One region of the Bacillus sp. ABA4_010 genome, then DNA from elsewhere that is predicted to be linked to it. Evidence: riboswitches for the same ligand, from Rfam matches in the RefSeq annotation. Region 1 holds a riboswitch; each other region holds the start of a gene.

The links. A riboswitch is a leader RNA that binds a small molecule or an ion and turns the genes downstream of it on or off. The one in region 1 is predicted to bind cyclic di-GMP.
Region 2: linked by a shared signal. The riboswitch ahead of ACXAEO_RS15280 (anti-repressor SinI family protein) and the one ahead of ACXAEO_RS07310 (methyl-accepting chemotaxis protein) in region 1 are both predicted to bind cyclic di-GMP.
Region 3: linked by a shared signal. The riboswitch ahead of ACXAEO_RS13250 (ATP-grasp domain-containing protein) and the one ahead of ACXAEO_RS07310 (methyl-accepting chemotaxis protein) in region 1 are both predicted to bind cyclic di-GMP.
Region 4: linked by a shared signal. The riboswitch ahead of ACXAEO_RS05810 (helix-turn-helix domain-containing protein) and the one ahead of ACXAEO_RS07310 (methyl-accepting chemotaxis protein) in region 1 are both predicted to bind cyclic di-GMP.

What each region holds. Positions count from the first base shown of each region.
Region 1 covers NZ_JBSWUN010000003.1:1,241,170-1,244,250, forward strand. The annotation lists gene ACXAEO_RS07300 (ABC transporter permease) at 1-538, shown strand, start outside; gene ACXAEO_RS07305 (ABC transporter substrate-binding protein) at 570-1,577, shown strand; cyclic di-GMP riboswitch class I at 1,770-1,855, shown strand; gene ACXAEO_RS07310 (methyl-accepting chemotaxis protein) at 2,039-3,081, shown strand, end outside.
Region 2 covers NZ_JBSWUN010000003.1:2,834,327-2,837,407, reverse strand. The annotation lists gene ACXAEO_RS15285 (hypothetical protein) at 1-32, opposite strand, end outside; cyclic di-GMP riboswitch class I at 612-699, shown strand; gene ACXAEO_RS15280 (anti-repressor SinI family protein) at 728-862, shown strand; gene ACXAEO_RS15275 (helix-turn-helix domain-containing protein) at 944-1,282, shown strand; gene ACXAEO_RS15270 (LPXTG cell wall anchor domain-containing protein) at 1,328-2,494, opposite strand; gene ACXAEO_RS15265 (class D sortase) at 2,849-3,081, shown strand, end outside.
Region 3 covers NZ_JBSWUN010000003.1:2,430,560-2,433,640, forward strand. The annotation lists gene ACXAEO_RS13245 (methyl-accepting chemotaxis protein) at 1-684, opposite strand, end outside; gene ACXAEO_RS13250 (ATP-grasp domain-containing protein) at 681-1,859, opposite strand; cyclic di-GMP riboswitch class I at 2,070-2,153, opposite strand; gene ACXAEO_RS13255 (glycoside hydrolase domain-containing protein) at 2,515-3,081, shown strand, end outside.
Region 4 covers NZ_JBSWUN010000003.1:934,523-937,603, forward strand. The annotation lists gene ACXAEO_RS05795 (hypothetical protein) at 1-98, opposite strand, end outside; gene ACXAEO_RS05800 (hypothetical protein) at 273-569, opposite strand; gene ACXAEO_RS05805 (YjfB family protein) at 687-875, opposite strand; cyclic di-GMP riboswitch class I at 1,054-1,137, shown strand; gene ACXAEO_RS05810 (helix-turn-helix domain-containing protein) at 1,250-1,474, shown strand; gene ACXAEO_RS05815 (PilZ domain-containing protein) at 1,478-1,813, opposite strand; gene ACXAEO_RS05820 (YebC/PmpR family DNA-binding transcriptional regulator) at 2,166-2,885, shown strand; gene ACXAEO_RS05825 (YitT family protein) at 3,057-3,081, shown strand, end outside.

The DNA.
Region 1 (3,081 bases):
TATTCTCGGATATTTCATTTGGCGTTATAAGCTGGTCGAGGATACACTCGGATTTATCGTCACCGCTTTGCAGTCTATTCCAAGTATTGTTTGGTTTCCACTCGCTATCATCTGGTTTGGGCTGAATGATTTGTCCATTTTATTCATCGTCACAATCGGGGCGACGTGGACCATGACCGTTAATGCCACAAGCGGGTTTAAAAATGTTCCGCAGCTCTATCAACGTGTCGCCAAAACATATGGTTCAAGCGGTTTTCACTTTATCCGTACCGTCATTTTACCTGCTTCCGTTCCACAAATTATTTCCGGATTGCGAATTGCCTGGGCTTTTTCCTGGCGTGCATTAATGGCCGGAGAATTGCTTGGTGGGGGCGGCGGACTTGGTCAGCTGCTGGAAATGGGAAGATCACTTGGACAAATGGACTTAGTGATTTCTGTCATGATCATCATCGCGGTTATTGGAACGATTGTTGATAATGTCGTGTTCTCCCGTTTAGAACGAAATGTTCAATTAAAATGGGGGATTAGCCAACGTTAAAAAATATAGTCATATAAAAGGAGAAACAAACATGGGGAAAAAATCATTAGTTGCGCTGCTCTTATCCGCTTTATTTATTGGAATTTTGAGCGGATGCGCCCAATCGTCAGGAACAGAAGGAGAATCATCGGGAGAAAAAACGGTCAAAATCGGCTATTTTCCTAACTTGACTCATATTGCGACAATCGTAGCGTTAGAAAAAGGTTATTTTACAGAGGAGTTTGGAGAAGAGGTAAAGCTTGAAACAAAGACGTTCACAAATGGCGGATTGTTTATGGAAGCAATGGCGACAAAAGCGATTGATGTTGGAACAGTCGGTCCTGGTCCTCTATTAAACTTTTACGTAAAAAATCCAGAGTACCACTTAATCTCAGGAGCGGTTAACGGCGGAGCTGTTCTCGTAGCAAGTGAAGCAGCCAACATTAGCGATTTGAAAGATTTAGACGGAAAAAAAGTAGCCATTCCAGTTATCGGAAGCACACAGGACGTTATGCTTCGTAAAGCGCTTCAAGACGTGAACTTAAAGCCAACGACCAATGGAGGCACCGTAGAACTTTATGCAGCAGCTCCGGCTGATACGACTTCACTATTCATTCAAAACTCGGTAGATGCAGCCGCAACGCAAGAGCCGTGGGGCTATGTATTGGAAACACAAGCAAAAGGAAAGCTTTTGCTGAACTGGGATGAGTTTGCTTGGGGGAAAGAATCTACGAACACCGTTGTAGCCGCAAGTAAGGCGTTTAAAGAACAAGAAGAATATGTCGCTGCGTATTTAAAGGCACATAAAAAAGCAGTAGACTTTATCCAAAGCAATCCAGAAGAAAGTCAAACGGTTGTGATGGAACACTTAAAAGAATTGACTGGAAAAGAATTGAACAAAGAAGAAGTATCAGCAGCATTATCACGTTTAGAAGTCACAACAGACGTGAACGAACAGGTTATTCAAGAAATGGCTGATATTAGCCAAGAAGCAGGTTATGTTCCGAGCAACAACATTGAAGGCATGATTCAGCTGCAGTATTTAGAAGGATTGAAATAATCATTTTCTAAATCGATCTATATAGTTCGTAGAAAGAAGGGCATAGGTTAAGAGACCTGTGTCCTTTTTTCTGTTATAAAAATAGGACATTAGATTTTCTACTTGGAAGAAAAGCGTTAATTTCTATACAACTACGCCTTATTGTAGTAATATTCTAATAGTCTATAAGTGAGAAAAATGATTGAGTGAACAATTAAATATAGGCAAACTATCTTAAAGGATAGGACGCAAAGCTACAGGGGCTAATGTCTCAATGACAACGCCAGCCAGCTGCTCTTTTGACAAAGATTCCTTTAAACTGCCTCTCATTAACGGACGAAGCAGTTTTTTTATGTTCAAACGTAACACCCGGTCATTGGATCGCAATACGTCCTGCGGGGTCTCACAATAAAAGGCAATAGTATAACGGGCGTTCATTGAAAAGTCGGCACCACTTAAAAGTATTTGGAGGTAATAAAAAGATGAAATTAACAATCAAGAAAAAGCTCATTAGCAGTTTCCTCCTCGTCACTCTTATTTTTAGTTTGGCATCTTTTTTTTCTTATAAAAATGCGAAAGAGATGAACGAGTCTTACGATTATTTATTAGGAACAGTGGCAGAGTTGCGGTCTATTGCAGAAGAAATTCATACGTATACAGCTTTGCAAATCGGTTACTACCGGGCCTATATGCTATATGAAGAGGAAGAATATCGAGACAAGCTCAATGAAGCGAACGCCGTAATTGATGCGTTAGTTGAAAAAGGAAACGAGATTGCTACATTACAAGAAACAAGAGATCGGCTGAATGCTATCGGCGGATTGAATGAAGAATTCCGAGAAACGACTAACCGCACTATAGATACAGCTGGAATCGATAAAGAACAATCGGTTGCTCAAGGGTTAAAAGAAATTGTCCCAATTAGCAAAGAACTGACAGAAAACACGGAGTCGATGAGCAGTTGGCTGAAAAACGATATTATGATTCCGCGAGTAGAGGAAACGAAAGAGCATTCTGCTGATGTGTTAACTCAAGTGATGATTTTAAGCATCATCGCTTCATTAATAGCGATAGCCAATGGATTCATTAGCTCACATTTAATTTCTACCCCCATTATTAAGTTGAATGAGGTAACGAAAAAAGTAGCAGCAGGTCAGTTAAATGTTGAAATGGTGCGTATTAAAGGGAAAGATGAGCTATATGATTTAAATGAATCATTCAAGCAAATGACGGAGCATTTACGTGAGATGATTGGAGGAATTGCGGCTAATTCCGATCAAGTGGCAGCTTCTGCGGAGCAATTAAATGCAAGTGCCGGCCAGTCCAACCGAGCAGCCGAAACTGTGGCCGCGGCGATTCAAGAAATTGCTGGAGGGGCAGAAGCGACGACATTAAGACTTGATGAAAACTCCAAATCTCTGAAAGAAGTGCTTGAAGGCATTGTCCAAATTTCTCAAAGCTCTGATCAAGTAGCCCGTCTATCGAACGAAACAACTGTTGAAGCGGAAGAAGGCGGACGATTTGT
Region 2 (3,081 bases), 1.6 Mb from region 1:
ATGAAAATGATGATGAGAAAGGCAAATTCCAAAGAAATCGTCCCCCTTCTTTTCAAGTTATTGTAGTTATTGTCTCATTAATAACCATTTTATTCAATAAATGATGAGGGGTTGAAGTTAAGAGTGGAATTTTATTGCATAAAGGAAACTTTATTGCATGAAGGAAATAAACTGTATTAAAAGCATAAGGGGGTAATGTTGATGAAATGTCTTTCTTCCCAACAAAAAATTCAGCAATATGTGTACTTGTTTTATAAAATGGGTATTATTACTGAGCAGCAAAAAAATGAAATTATCAAAAAATAAAAATGATATATCAATCGACCTAGAAAGTTCGACATGACTGCGCTTTGGATATGTCGAACTTTCTAAATTTAAGCGGATGAATCAAGGGTAGTGCCATCCGCTTAGGAAGCCTTTGAAGAGAAACGTAAATGAAGATGGATGAACTTATTAAAGCGAACCGATAGGGAGAGAAATTTGTTTAAAAATATACAAAATTCTCTGACAACGTTCTACACGATTTTAGATGTTCGTCAATTATACTATTTTTATAGTGTAAACCTACTAGTAATATTGTATCTATGAAAAGCATAAAGTGAAGTAGAACTCTCGAGTAAGGGCAAACTTATTGAAAAATAAGGACGCAAAGTTACGGGTCTAACGTTGTTTTACAACTATGACGGCTGGACTGCCTGAGATACAAACTGTATTTTAGGAGGAGACTATGATTGCCAGAGAGAAACTATTAGATGAAGAATGGGTAGATCTAGTGTTAGAAGCATTGGATTTAGGTCTTACAGAAAAAGAGATTCAAGACTTTCTAACCAGCCAAATCCGACAGGAACAGTGTAAAAAATAGGTGTTTTTGTTGTCTTCCTATTAACGGAGATGGACCAGATATGATATGATAATGGGGTTAAGAGAAAGAGAAGGTGAAAATATGATCGGTCAACGCATAAAGCAATTACGCTTGCAAAAACAATTATCACTATCTGAACTAGCAGAGAAAGCAGGAGTCGCAAAATCATATTTAAGCTCAATTGAACGTAACCTTCAATCTAACCCTTCTGTCCAATTTTTGGAAAAAATATCAGCCGTACTAGGCATTTCTGTCCAATCACTTATTCAGCAAGAAAAAAAGGAAGTAAATTATGACCAGCTTGACTCTGACTGGGCAAACTTAGTGAGGGAGGCCATGGAGTCAGGGGTATCTAAAGAGGAATTTAAGCAATTTCTTGAATTCAATAAGTGGAAAATGAAACAAGATAAAGGGGAGTAGCGTTTATGAGAGCATAAACGCTTTTTTATTTTTGCTCAAAAGGTGCTATTGTTTATATTTTTTTCTTCTTTGTTGTATGAACAATAACATTATCCCTGCAGCAAGCATTACGATACCTGCGAACAAGAGGTTAAAGATATTTGTTGCCGTATTAGGCAGGAGAAGACCTGTCCTTTGAGCAGGCGTAGTTTGGTTGGAAGGGATGATAACGTCTTCGGATGCCAAAGGTCCTCCACTGTTTAAAGGCAGTTTATCATCAGGTAGTACATTACTTGTTTCGTCTGATGAATCATCAATAGTCGAAGTATTCTCTGGAGAGACGGGATCATCATCATTCTCTTCACCAGGATCTTGACTATTATCAGGGTCTTGGTCATTATCAGGGTCTTGGTCATTATCAGGGTCTTGGTCATTATCAGGGTCTTGGTCATTATCAGGGTCTTGGTCATTATCAGGGTCTTGGTCATTATCAGGGTCTTGGTCATTATCAGGGTCTTGGTCATTATCAGGGTCTTGGTCATTATCAGGGTCTTGGTCATTATCAGGGTCTTGGTCATTATCAGGGTCTTGGTCATTATCAGGGTCTTGGTCATTATCAGGGTCTTGGTCATTATCAGGGTCTTGGTCATTATCAGGGTCTTGGTCATTATCAGGGTCTTGGTCATTATCAGGGTCTTGATCGTTATCAGGGTCTTGGTCATTATCAGGGTCTTGATCGTCGTCTGAACCGCCTCCACCGCCACCACCATCGTTCATTCCTTCAGCATACAATACAATTTCAAATGAAGTAGTCAGTCCTTGAAATTCATTTCCAAGCTCAAAAGGCATTTCAATTCGAAAATGGATCGTTTCTTCTGTTCCTTTTGCTAAAAAGCGTGGGGAGAAATTCGAGAAATTTTTCAGATGACCATGGAAATACAAGTCCGTTCCTTTTGTAACTTGCAGCAGCAGTTCATCATATAACTGACGCGAACCGCTTATATCTTCAATTTTCAACGTATAGTTAAAATCATGAATGCCTTTATTTTGAACAATGAGTTCACGAGTTCCCCAATCACCCGGTTTCATATTTGAAACATCAAATAAGACATCTTCTGGAATCGTCGCAAGGTCGAAATCGGATGAAGCAGCGAATGCTTTAGATGTGAGGAAAAGCTGACCTTGTATGAAGAAGAGGAGAAAAATGATAAATTTTATATTGTATTTTTTCATGTCATGACCTCACGAAGATAATATTTGGCGCTTGTTTTGGCTGTTTTGAAATGAATCGTTTGTGGAGGGGATATGTTCAGAAAGAAACCTCCCCCTTTTTGTAGAAATTGATGATTCACTTTCCTATTACCTCCTTTCGTTTATGAAGTGTTAAATGTTCTTTTTAAAGAACATTTAACTTGATTATATTCTAAATATTCTGTAATGTAAATGATTATATAAAGATTAAAATGAATGAAAATAGAGTTGAATTAAGCTCTATATTGTAAAAATAGAAATGTACTGTTCTTTATAAAGAATATATACCGTGAAACAGATGATTTGTCCATTTTTATAGTGAATGGGGGCGTTGGAATGAAATATGTTTCGCTTCTGCTTTTAGTAGGAGGAATGTTTTTAATTTTGGCGGGGGTAAAAGAAAGAATGACCATTCAAAGGTTGGAAAAGAGCAGTTTGGAGAGTGCGACTCTTTTAATAGAAACAGTTCAAAACAAGAGAGGCACTGTTCAAGGAAGCAATAAATTACAGAAAGAGATGGAGGCAGGCGATGTGATAGGTATTCTGATAATCCCTGATTTGGGTGCGTC
Region 3 (3,081 bases), 1.2 Mb from region 1:
TGATGCAATACTATTCGCAAAGTCCGCTAAACGCTTAATAGGACTCGAAATACGGTTTCCAATATAAAACGCTAAAAGACCGCCAAGTACTACAGCCGCAATAAGGAAAATAGACGGATACAAAATCATCTGCTTTTGCAAATCCATGACGAAGGTTGCATCCATATCAATTCCGATAATAGCATCGGCATTATCAATTGGGAGGAAAAACGATTTATGTACTCCCCACTTATCTTCATAAATATCACTGGACACTTCGCTTTTTTGCTCGAACGACTGTTTTTGATCAGCTGTAAAAGGCGATTCAACCATGAAATCTTCACTGCCGTTCAACGCCACTATCACATCTTGACCATTTACCCGTGATAACACATACACATACTCAATACCTTTGCGTGCTTCTATGAAAGTATCTAAGTATTGCTTTAAGTCATTACCGTATTCCTCAGGATTTTCCATTACCTGCTCGATAAAGTCACTATCCAGTCCCCCAGCTAACGTCCTTCCATTTTCTTGCAGTCTATTATCAAATTGAGATAATACATGATTATTTGTAATAGAATTCATAACATTTCCTAAGAAGCCACCGATTACAAGTGCAAAAATAAGAAAAGGGACTAAAAAACTAACAACAAGCTGTGCTTTAATCGACGTTTTAGGATGTAACAAGGGAATTTTTTTCATCGGTTCTTCTCCTGAAAAGTTTTTAATTGCTTCATTTGAATGAACTGCGTCAAATCTAGCTGTAACACTTTATTGTTTTCTTGTAAATCAGGGCTCTTAAAGAAAACAATCGCGAATGTTCGATCATTTTGAGCATGAATTTCCCGATATTCTAAAAGATGTGTGAATTCTTTTTTAAACGCGCTATGATCTACCTTCTCGACAAGAGACTGTGAAACATTCGATGGAATTTCTGCACAACAGAAGCTGTAAACAGCTGTATCCATTTCTTCCATCACAGCTTTCCAATCAGGACTTGTTCCAAGGAAGTAATGTTCATATACGTTACATCCGTACGCGTAAAAACCTAAATCCGTTGTTCCAGCTCCTGCAAAACGCAACGGGTTCACTTCAATTGGCACAACACGGCTCCTATGCTTCTTGATCTCAAAATGAACTGGATAATTTTTTAAAGGAACAACTTCTTTCAATTTCATCATAAATGAAAGAATATCATCATGAATCTCTTCGATTACTTCCTTCGAGGTGAAATAAATCCGGTCAGACGTATCATATTCGTCTTTGAATTGCCTTTTAAACATGTTCAAAATCACTGGATTTCCTTCATGATCAAAGTAACCGTCTACTGCATACTCGTCGCCTTGAATCCATTCTTCGATTAAAATATGATTCCCATTGATGACATTTTGATTGTAAACATTTTGAGAAAGAATAAAATCGGCATGGAGTTTATCAAGAGCTTGGTTCCATTCGTCTGCATTTTTGATTTTGTAAACTCCGACACTTGAATAGCCCATCGTTGGCTTGATGACGACTGGAAATGGAATACGTTCTGTGTCCAGTTTAAACAGCTCAGCAATACCGACCACTTTATAAAAATAATCAGGATATATGTTAGAAAGAAGACTTCGGAGTTCCCCTTTATCTTTCAACGTTTTTGACCACAGATATTGCTTACTATCAGGTGCATTCGCTTCAAGTAAAGTTAAACAACTCTCCGAATTCGTTAGCAAACGTTGTTGATCATTCCATCTAGTGAAAAAATCTTCTGCGCGTAAGCCGGATAATTCACTTGAACTCTCTTTATCTGTTTCCTCTTTTAACACAGGAATTTCAAGTTTCTTTAACGTTTCGACTAAAAGGGGTGAAATAATTTGTTCATTAATGATAATCATATAACCATTCCTTTCCTAGCTGATTGTACATTCAATTCGGATTCATCGTTGCTGCGAGTCGATTAGCATTGGCATCCCTTCATTATCGCTACTTTCCGCCTAACACTTTTTCTGTTCACCAATTTTAAGCTCGGGGTTTTGCTGTCATAAAAAAACCACTCCGAAAAAGAGTGGATTCATACATTGTTCAACAAAATGTATTCCAGCTTCTTCGGTAACCCGGCTGCCATTGCATCACGCTTTAGACCCGTGGCTTTGCGTCCTTGCTTTTCAACAAGTTTGCCTTTATCGGAAAATAATAATGAAATGAAACACAAGACTATCTTAGTATAAATAAGAATAAATATCTACATTTTTCTACAAATAACTGGATTTTTTTCTTTAAAATTCGACATTCACCACTATTTTCATAGGTATATTGTTTTATATAGATTTACTTGCATAATTCGACACCTCTTCATTCAATCGAGAAGTACCACCATCATTGATTCAGACAACTTAAGTTTTCTCTCAAAGCTTTAGAACATTTAGTATGACCACTCTTTAGTGATGTCGAATGTCCTAGGTCGATTTATATCAATGAAAGAAGGTTTAGCCCAGACTGTTCTATCATATACATGAAGGAGGTTCGACTTACTATCGCGGAGGTGACAAAATGGTAAGAGTGGTATGGGGTGTCGACTCGGCGGCAAAAGTAACGGAAGAGTTATTTACTTGTGTCAAAAACAAGCTCGGTTATCCGAAATATTGGGGGCGTTATTTGACTGAGATTTCAAACGTATCAGATGGTTTGACAAAATCAGAGATTACCTTTCTCCGAAATCGAGACATCAAAGTCGTCCCTATCTATAACAAATTAAAGGAAGCGGTAGGCTATACCGAAGGAAGAGCTCGAGCCGTCAACACACTGTTTCACGCACGAAGACTAGGGATTCCTAAAAATAAAGTGCTATTCGCAAATATTGAGGATTACTTTGAAGTAGATGAAGCATGGATTCGGGGATGGGTAGAGGCGATGTATCCGAGCGGGTATCGACCTGGCATCTATCAAGATCCGGTCAAAGGAGCCTTTTCAGCTGCTTATTGCGAAGCCGTTCAAAATAATCCACTCGTCGCCGAGCAAACCATTCTTTGGAGCTGTATGCCAAGACCCGGTACAACAAAAGAACAGCGCGCTCCAGCTTTTAAGCCAGCTGCTCCAAAATGCAAAGCCAATGTTTGG
Region 4 (3,081 bases), 310 kb from region 1:
GAGGTTGAATTCATCCGGCTTTTATGAACTTTTTGGAAGTTTAATAATTGTGATTGGATTGCATGTGATTTGTCGTTTGGCATTTCAATTCGTAACATTTAGCATTCCTCCTATAAGTATTAATCATATAGGAGAAATGGTGTGGAATATGTCGAAAGGTGACTTTTGTATCAGTGGTAATAAAATACATTTACCCTAAGGAACTAAGCAGGTAAACGGATGGTTACAAGAGTGGGTCTACCATCATTTATATTAGATGATAAAAACAACTGTTATGATTTAGCTTCTTTTGGCCAAAAACGCCCTTGGAGAAGAGAGTTGATAAACGAATACTCATCTAAAATAATATTAAAATCAGGAGCTTTAATGCAAAATTTATGGCCTTTAGGCTGGTAAGTTACTTGATGAGAAGAGACCAACTCATATAGTAGAAACTCGTTTTCCGAGTGTGCTCCTTCCTTTTTCAATCGCTGAAGAATAATTAGAATTTCTCCCCAAAATGGGAGGTAAGGCTTGTCTTTGTATAAGGACAAGGTTGTTTGTAAATCGTTAATAATATCTGTTGTCATGTTGCATCACCATTCATACACTTTCTGATTGTTAATGTTTAAGTTGGGTCACTGTACAAAAGAAAAGAGACATTCACATGGCATACAGCCTTCGAATGTCTCTCCCATTCATTGTCATTAGCCTTTCAAGTCAATGGAATGACCAAGAGTAGGATGTGGAGCTTGGGGAGTGGTGCTTTTTATCATATCAATCATTTGTTCACTATTTTGTTTGGCTGTATCCATCGCGTTTGTCATTAAAGACATATTCACATCTTGACGAAGTGTTGTATTGGCAAGTGCACTAGATAAAGCGGCGATATCCATGAGTATTACCTCCCTTTTTACTGTTATTATCGGTTTTATTTTAACAAAATTAAAGAGATTTAGAGGAGAAAATAATTAAAATAATATTCTGCTTTTTTTGTGTTTTTTATTTTAAAAGATGTTGCTTCATTGTGACTTTATGTTAGAATATTTTTGCGCTTAATTTTTATACAACCTAATCCGATAATAGCAAACCTATTGAAAGGTAGGGACGCAAAGCCACGGGTCTAAAGCATTTTGCAATGATAGCCGGGCTGCCGAAGAAGATGGAATGATGACGTCCACCTTTCCCAAGGGGACTTTTTTATTTGACGGACATGAAAAAGTCGACACGCTTTCTTCGGATCATAAGTATTTGAAGAGGAGAGAAGTTTATGAATTTTTTTGAACACCGCAAATTGATTGGAAAAAATCTACAATGTTACATGATGATGCACAAATATACTAAATCGTCATTTTCTAAATTAGTTGGTATATCACGACCTACTTTATATCGAATTTTAAGGGGAGAAAGTCCTGACCCAAAAAGATATAAAGAACAAATTGAGATTATTACGGATGTTCTTAATCTTCCACAAGATTATTTTTTAGAAAGGTAATGGCTATCTCGTCAACATGGCTACCGATTTCATGTACCCGATATTAGTAGAAGCAATTTCAAAACCGTAAATATAGCTCGTCGTCGTTTTTTGCTTCCATACAATGGTCCCAAGTAAATGAACGTCTCGGCCAAGTAAAGAGAATTCCAACGATAAGACAAGGTCATTTGTAACGGGAAAATTAAGGTCGGATGTGAAGCGTAATCCCGTCATGCTCATGTTTTCTACTTTGAGTAATGTCGTATGACTTAAGCTATATTTGTTTTTATATTTTTGAATTTTTCCTTTTACCATAAGAGGGGACGTTAAGTCGATTCTCTTATATTTACGCTTTTTCATAAAACACACCTGCCTGCAATCAATACTTTTTCACTATATTTATCGTCACGTATATGTATATTTTCACTTTAATGACCAGATTTATTTATGCAGGCAATAATTTAGAATATTTGTTCAAATATTGAACGGTTCAACAGATAATGTTCTTCTTTTACTAATCCATTTTTTTGTCATTAAACGTGTGACATAGTGTGTAATTGAGGTATAATACAATCTAGTGGATAAGCGGGACCTTTTCAATGGGCTAGCTTGGTAGAACTGTGTGGTCGGCAACTAGCAACCTTGAAGAAGTACCTTAACTTCCTCATTAATCATTTTATATAGATTTAAAAGTGAAAGAGAGTGAAACGTAATGGGACGTAAGTGGAACAATATTAAGGAAAAAAAAGCGTCAAAAGATGCGAATACAAGTCGTGTATATTCTAAATTCGCGCTTGAAATCTATGTGGCAGCGAAGCAAGGTGAACCAGATCCTGCATCAAACCAAACGTTAAAATTCGTGCTTGAACGTGCTAAAACATATAATGTCCCGAAAATGATCATTGACCGTGCAATTGAAAAAGCGAAAGGAAGTTCAGAAGAAAGCTATGACGAGCTTCGTTACGAAGGATTCGGTCCAAATGGTTCAATGGTTATTGTAGATGCTTTAACAAATAATGTGAACCGAACTGCATCAAATGTTCGCGCGGCTTTTGGAAAAAATGGCGGGAATATGGGTGTGAGCGGATCTGTATCGTATATGTTTGATGCAACAGCAGTTATCGGGCTTGAAGGCAAAACGGCTGATGAAGCGCTTGAAATCTTAATGGAAGCAGACGTAGATGCGCGCGACATTTTAGAAGAAGATGATGCGGTCATCATTTATGCAGAACCTGATCAATTTCATGCGGTTCAAGAGGCGTTCAAAGATGCCGGTATTACGGAATTTACTGTGGCTGAGCTAACAATGCTTGCTCAAAATGACATTACTCTTCCTGAAGATGCACAGGCGCAATTTGAAAAGTTAATCGATGCTTTGGAAGATTTAGAAGATGTGCAACGCGTGTACCATAATGTTGATTTAGGTGAATAATATACAGGACAATAAGAGCGACTTATCTTGTGAAATATGAAGTTAAGTCGATTTTATGAAAGGAACCGTCATGGTGATCCGGCAGCATCCGGTAATCGTGACGGTTCCTTTCTGTGCAAAGTACATGATGAAATATAAACCGAGAAATGTAGTAAAGGCAGGTTATGTAAAATGAAAAAAAGAGTAATGGACATTC